Regions from separate parts of the Exiguobacterium sp. 9-2 genome, predicted to be linked through region 2. Evidence: riboswitches for the same ligand, from Rfam matches in the RefSeq annotation. Region 2 holds a riboswitch; the other holds the start of a gene.
The links. A riboswitch is a leader RNA that binds a small molecule or an ion and turns the genes downstream of it on or off. The one in region 2 is predicted to bind thiamine pyrophosphate.
Positions count from the first base shown of each region.

Region 1 (3,419 bases), 400 kb from region 2:
TTGCCGCTTACCGGAAGATTGGTTATACGGTCATCGAGACATCAAGTGAGACATTGACAGGTGTTGAACAAGTCCGTCCGTTACTGGCCGGGAAAACGAGCGTTCTTGCCGGACAATCCGGTGTTGGGAAAAGTTCGCTCTTGAACGCACTTGAACCAACACTCGACTTAGAGACGAGTGCGATTTCGAAATCACTCGGACGTGGGCGCCATACGACACGTCACGTCACGTTGATGCCACTTGCCGAAGGCTTGATTGCTGATACACCAGGGTTCTCGAACCTTGATTTTCCGTATGATATGGAAATTGAGGATGTACGGTGGAGTTTTCCTGAATTCGTGGCTGTACAGGACGAATGTAAGTATCGAGGATGTTTGCATTTGAATGAACCCGGATGTGCCGTCAAGGAAGCCGTCGAAGCACAAGAAATCATGTCCTCTCGTTATGAGAACTATGGTATGTTTATAGACGAAATCAAGAATCGAGCCCGGAGGTATTGAAGATGATTAAAATTGCACCATCTATCTTATCAGCAGATTTTGCGAATCTCGAACGCGATGTTAAAGCAGTCGAAGCAGCAGGCGCGGACTATATCCATTTCGATGTCATGGATGGTCAGTTCGTACCGAATATCTCGTTTGGACTACCTGTGCTCAGCAGTTTACGTCAAAAGACGGATATGGTCCTTGATGTCCATTTAATGATTGACCAGCCAGAACGTTTCGTTGAAGATTTCGTTAAGGCAGGGGCAGATATCGTGACGTTCCACGTCGAAGCGACGAACCACGTCCACCGTGTTTTACAACAAATCAAGCTAGCCGGTGCAAAAGCAGGGGTCGTCTTGAATCCTCATACGCCATTATCGACGATTGAACACGTCCTTGAGGATGTCGATATGGTCTTATTGATGACGGTCAATCCGGGCTTTGGTGGACAAGCCTTCATCGAGAGTGTCATGCCAAAACTCGCATCACTTGCACAAATGAAAGCAGATCGTGATCTGACATTTGAAATCGAGATTGATGGTGGCGTCAACCCGGAAACAGCAAAACTTTGCATCGAAAACGGCGCGAACGTTCTTGTCGCGGGATCAGCAATCTACAATGCACCAGATTATGCGGAAGCGATCACTAGCATTCGTCAAGGGGCTGCCGTATAATAAGAACGAGAAAACGAAATATGATGACCGCAAGGGGTGTCGCTTGAAAAGCGGCTGAGAGGAGTCTTTTAGACTTTAACCCTTCGAACCTGTTCCGTTCAAACGGACGTAGGGATGTGGCGCACGCAGGCAGTACGGCGTTCGTCGTACTGCCTTTTTGCGTCCTCTCGTACAATGAAGGAGGAAATAGCATGAAACGGTTACAAATGATGATGGAAATTGCCATCTTTGCAAGTCTCGGGGTCGTCTTTGATTTACTGATTCCATTTAAAATGCCACAAGGCGGTTCAATCAGCTTAGCGATGTTACCAATCTTTGTCATGGCATTTCGCCACGGTGTCATCGGGGGTGTCGTCACAGGAGCGCTTGTTGGTACGATCCAACTGATGTTCGCCCCACAAGTCTTGACGATCGTCCAACCATTACTCGATTACACGATTGCATACGGTGTCGTCGGACTGAGCGGTCTGTTCGCGCGTCAGGTTAGACAAGCTGCACGTAACGGACAAAAGAAACGTTTGATGGCGTTCGTTCTCCTTGCAACACTATTAGGCGCAGGACTCCGTTATATCTGTCATGTCATAAGCGGAATCGTGTTCTTCGCGAAATATGCAGAAGGTCCAGTCGTGCCATATTCATTAGTTTATAACGCGACATACATGGTACCATCTTATGTTTTATGCGGTGTCGTCGCGGGTCTCCTCTTTACAACTGCGCCACGTTTACTACGTTATTCAGCACGAGGCGTCTGAGATGCGGGCGATTCTCGTGTGTGCCGGTCCTCAAGAAGAAGTGCCTGATTTGCGGATGCTTTGTCAGTCTAGTGATTTCATCATTGGTGTCGATGGTGGTGTTCAGACGATTGAATTGTTTGGGCTGACATGCGACATGACGATCGGTGACTTTGATTCGCTTGGTTACGTACCTGAAGGAGCAATCGTTCATCCGGCTGAGAAAGATGAGACGGATCTCGAACTCGCCCTTCGTACAGTATCAGAGATGAAACGGTTTGATGATACTATCATCGTCGGAGCAACAGGTGGACGACTCGACATGACCGTTCAAAATGTGTATTTATTGAAGCAATACCCTGAAGCGCGACTCGTCACGAAACGGGAAGAGGTGCGATATTTGGCAGTAGGATTGTATGCAGTCGAAGCCGAAAGCTATCATTATCTTTCTTTCATTCCACTTGTGCCGTCAATCTTGAGTTTAGCTGGAGTCAAATATCCACTTGATATGCATCCTGTTCCGGTCGGAGGTTCCTTGACCGTCAGTAATGAATGGAGTACGTCAGAAGCGACAGTAGAGCTCCATCAAGGAGAACTATTGATGATGCGAACACTTAAGGAATAGAACAAGCATATGAAAAAAGGCCGTGGATGATACCGCGGCCTCTTTTCATATGGTATTATTCTTCGAGTTGGGAAGGGGCGACTCGAATGTCACTTTGAGCCGATAGGTGTTTTCCTTTAACGAACAGATGATAGCTTCCCCACATGACGAGGAAAAATGGAACACCGATGTATAAAGCAATCCGTTGATCCGCTTGAAACGCAAGACTGACGAGGACGACGACATTAAGTGTCAACGATATCAACGGTAATACTGGATAGAATGGCGTCTTGAACTTTAGTTCGGATAGATCATGTCCGTTTCGGATGAACTGACGGCGGAACGCAAGTTGCGAAGCGGAAATTGAAATCCAACCGACTTGAGCACCGAGTCCAGCTAAAGACAAGAGCCAAATGAAGACGGTATCCTCTGCGAAAAATGCTGTCAGAAGCGATAACATCGCAAACATCATCGTAAAGAGTAAAGCGCGCATCGGCACACCACGTGCATTAACATAAGATAATTTCTTTGAAATCATCCCTTCTTGTGCCATTGCCCATAACATTCGGGTCGCGGCATACAGTCCCGAGTTCCCGACGGATAATAGTGCTGTCAAGACGACGATGTTCATCAAGTCAGCGGCATACGGGATGCCGATCGCATCAAAGACCATGATGAATGGACTACTGACTCCGCCAGCCGTCTCATACGGAATCAATGCACCGACGATCGTGATCGATAAGACAAAGAAAATGAACGTGCGCCAAACTGTATTCCGGATAGCTTTTGGAATCGATTTTTCAGGCGTGTCAGACTCCCCAGCCGCGACACCGATCAATTCGGTTCCCTGAAAAGCAAAATTGACAGCAATCATCGTCGTCAAGACACCGAGAATTCCGTTCGGAAACCAACCGCTTGCCGTGAA
Region 1 is NZ_CP142850.1:1,971,756-1,975,174, reverse strand. Features, by position in the region: gene rsgA (ribosome small subunit-dependent GTPase A) at 1-500, shown strand, start outside; gene rpe (ribulose-phosphate 3-epimerase) at 503-1,159, shown strand; TPP riboswitch at 1,182-1,291, shown strand; gene thiT (energy-coupled thiamine transporter ThiT) at 1,351-1,911, shown strand; gene VJ374_RS10495 (thiamine diphosphokinase) at 1,913-2,515, shown strand; gene VJ374_RS10490 (amino acid permease) at 2,571-3,419, opposite strand, start outside.
Region 1: it holds a riboswitch for thiamine pyrophosphate, as region 2 does, so the genes downstream of both, thiT (energy-coupled thiamine transporter ThiT) here and VJ374_RS08300 (ECF transporter S component) in region 2, are expected to answer to the same signal.

Region 2 (3,419 bases):
TGCCTTTTCCGGCTCGTCGAACCTGTTGCTTGCCTGTCAGGCAGCGCTTGATGCCCTCGATCTTAATCAAGCAGCAATCAAGATGACCTATCTCGAACAAGCCGTCCGCGCAACTGGATTCCAACTCCTCGCACAACAAGAAGCACAAGCGCCGGGAATACTGACGATCGTTCATCCGTCCGCAACTGATTTAGGCGACGCTCTGCGCATTCAGGGGTATCACGTCCAGTATGAAAGCGACTATCTCGTTTACAATCAGTGGCTGCAAATTTCGACGATGGGACAGACGACGATGCGGCAAATTGAACGTCTCATTCGTGTTTTAGTTCGTGAAAATCAACGAATCATCATAAAGAATGAAAAAAACGAAAGACCTCTCAACCCCTGATTTCAAGCGGTTTGGAGGTCTTTCGACTTCAAAAAGATAAAAAAAGAGGTTTATGGATTTAAAACACAGGGGTATAAACTCATTAGCACCGCATCAAACCGGTGACTTACTCACACATGTTTCTCAATATCAGCGTAATGACCTGGGAGAGAAATGCAAAGTCACGAAAGCGTCAGATTCATGAGAGTCTGAAACCGATTGTCTTAGCATGATTCATATTGTTCAGGATTCGTCCTGCTCCTACATTCATTACCTTTTGAGGGCTATACCAAATTCAAGGGGGAAATGAACATGTCAGTTAATTTAACAGCCGAAAAACGCGAGGTACGTCCACGCTCACTCCGTAAACAATTGCGTCATGAAGGAAAAGCTCTTGGCGTCGTGTATGGTTACAAAGTGGAAAGTACACCAATCGCATTTGAAGAAAAAGAATTGCTTAAAATCGTCCGAGAAAACGGTGAAAACGTCTTGATTTCACTCAAACTCGACGGTAAAAATATTAACGTCTTGATCAATCGCCGTGATATGGATGTCTTCACACCAACAGTCGATCACGTTGAATTCATCGCCGTGAAAATGGATGAAGAAACAGAAGTCGAAGCAGACGTTGTACTTGTTGGCGAAGCAGCCGGTGCAAAAGTTGGTGGCTTCCTATCACAAACACTCTTTAAAGTAACAGTCGCCGCTACACCAGATAAATTACCAGAGAACGTCGAAGTCGACGTCACGAACCTCGAAATCGGCGATTCGATTTCTGTAGCCGATCTTCCAGAACAAAAAGATTTCCGCATCGTTACAGAAGGCGATATTCAAGTCGCAGCTGTCGTCGAATCGACACTCGAGCAGGATCTTGAAGAAATCGAGGAAGCAGAGGCACAAGCAGAAGCTGGCGAAGACAACGAAGTGGAAGCAACAGAAACGTCTTCAGAAGAAACAGCTGAAGAGAACGAAGACAATAAATAAGTCGTTTAACGATACGCCCTTTGCGGCGTATCGTTTTTTTTTGTGTCTTGACAACAGACGCTGGATTGCCTAAAGTGAACAGCGTATCACCTATTACCATATCCACTAGGGGAGCCCAATTGGCTGAGACGATTCACTTCGGACCCTTCGAACCTGATCTAGTTCATACTAGCGTAGGAAAGTGGAGCGACCACATCCAATGACTCCTGCTGCGCGCAGTTTTTCTGAGGACCGCTCTCTTTTTTACGGAGGGCGGTCTTTTTTGGCGTCTCCCCCATTCAAAGGAGGACGTATCTAATGCAACACTGGAAAATGAAAGAAATCATGGTCATGATGATGCTCGCCGTCGCTTGCGGCGTCATCTATCTTGGTTGGTCAACACTCTGGTTGCCGATCTCAGCGATCTTCGGTCCTGTCGGTGCCAACTGGATGTTTGGCATCTGGATCATTGCGAGTCCGCTCGTCGCAGCAATCATTCAAAAGCCAGGTGCCGCTTTAATTGCGGAAGTCGTCGCGGCAGCCGTCGAACTGTTCACAGGTAGTCATTTTGGTTTATCCGCTCTTCTGATCGGAGTCTGCCAAGGACTTGGTGCGGAACTCGTCTTTGCGATGACGCGTTACCGTCGTTATGACACATGGACCTTGATGTTATCGGGTGTCGGAGCCGCGATTGGTAGCATCGTTTATAGTCTAATCGCGAACGGATTCGGTTACTACACAACGACGACGTTGCTTGCGACAACTGGCTTACAATTGATCAGCGGCGCATTACTCGGTGGCTTGCTTGCAGCCATTCTCGTCCGTCGCCTTGTTGCGACTGGTGTCTTGAACGGGTTTGCGGCAGGACGTGCGAAACGAGAAATCGCATGATTACTGTCGACGACCTCAGCATCCGCTATCCCGGTCAGATGAAATCGGTGCTCAATCATGTATCGCTGACGATTGAGCAAGGGACGACCCTTCTGCTCGGACGAAGTGGGAGTGGCAAGACGACATTACTTCATGCCCTTGCCGGACTGACACCGGAAACGATTGAAGTCGAACAGACTGGTACCGTTACCCGGTCCGGTTCGGTCGGAATCTTGTTTCAAAATCCAGAAGAACAGTTCTGCATGGAGACGATCGGACGCGAAATCGCTTTTAGTTTAGAAAATCGCTCGATTCCGCGCGTGGAGATGGATGAACGAATTGAACGCTTACTCGCACTCGTCGGTCTCCCCCTCCCCTTCTCGACACCGATCGCGAGTCTATCCGGTGGAATGAAACAGCGTCTCGCGCTCGCAGCGGTCCTAGCACTTGAGCCGACGATCTTATTACTCGATGAACCAACGGCTCAGATTGATCCAATCGGACAACATGAGCTGATGGCGTTGATTTTTCGGATTCAAAAAGAACACGATTTAACGATCGTCTTGATCGAACACCAACTCGATGTCTGTTTGTCGTACGTCGACCAGGTCGTCTTGCTTGAGGACGGATCGATTACTGCGACAGCAGATCCACGGGATCTGTTCCCCCAGGATTACAAAGAGCTTCAAACGAAAGGTATTGCCGTTCCCTCTTTGTATCCGTATACGTTAGAGACGTTACCCATAGATGGACCGCAAGCGGCGCGACTTCATGTGCCTTCCACCGTCGCTACAGCTGGTCGCTCTTTGTTACACGTCGCTGCATTATCGACGAAAGCACCATATCCGCTGACCGATGCGACATTTTCCCTGCAGACAGGAGAATGGGTGATGCTGCTTGGGGCAAATGGATCCGGGAAAAGTACATTGCTTGCGACACTCGGGCGGTTGCTTCCCAATCGTGGAACGTATCAGCTCCAGGGACGTCCGGTTCATCGTTACTCCCAGCGTCGCTTTTATGAGCACGTTGGCTATGTCTTTCAACAACCGGATCTGCAGTTTCTTAAGCTGACGGTCGAAGCGGAAATCGACTGGAGCCACCGGGCAGCGACGAACGTTAAGCGCGCGGCGTTGCTCGAACGGCTGGAACTGACATCTGTCAAACAGCAGTCACCACTTGCTCTTAGTACGGGGCAACAACGACGGCTCAGCGTCGCAAC
Region 2 is NZ_CP142850.1:1,575,166-1,578,584, forward strand. Features, by position in the region: gene VJ374_RS08290 (GNAT family N-acetyltransferase) at 1-388, shown strand, start outside; gene VJ374_RS08295 (50S ribosomal protein L25/general stress protein Ctc) at 680-1,351, shown strand; TPP riboswitch at 1,449-1,548, shown strand; gene VJ374_RS08300 (ECF transporter S component) at 1,649-2,221, shown strand; gene VJ374_RS08305 (ABC transporter ATP-binding protein) at 2,218-3,419, shown strand, end outside.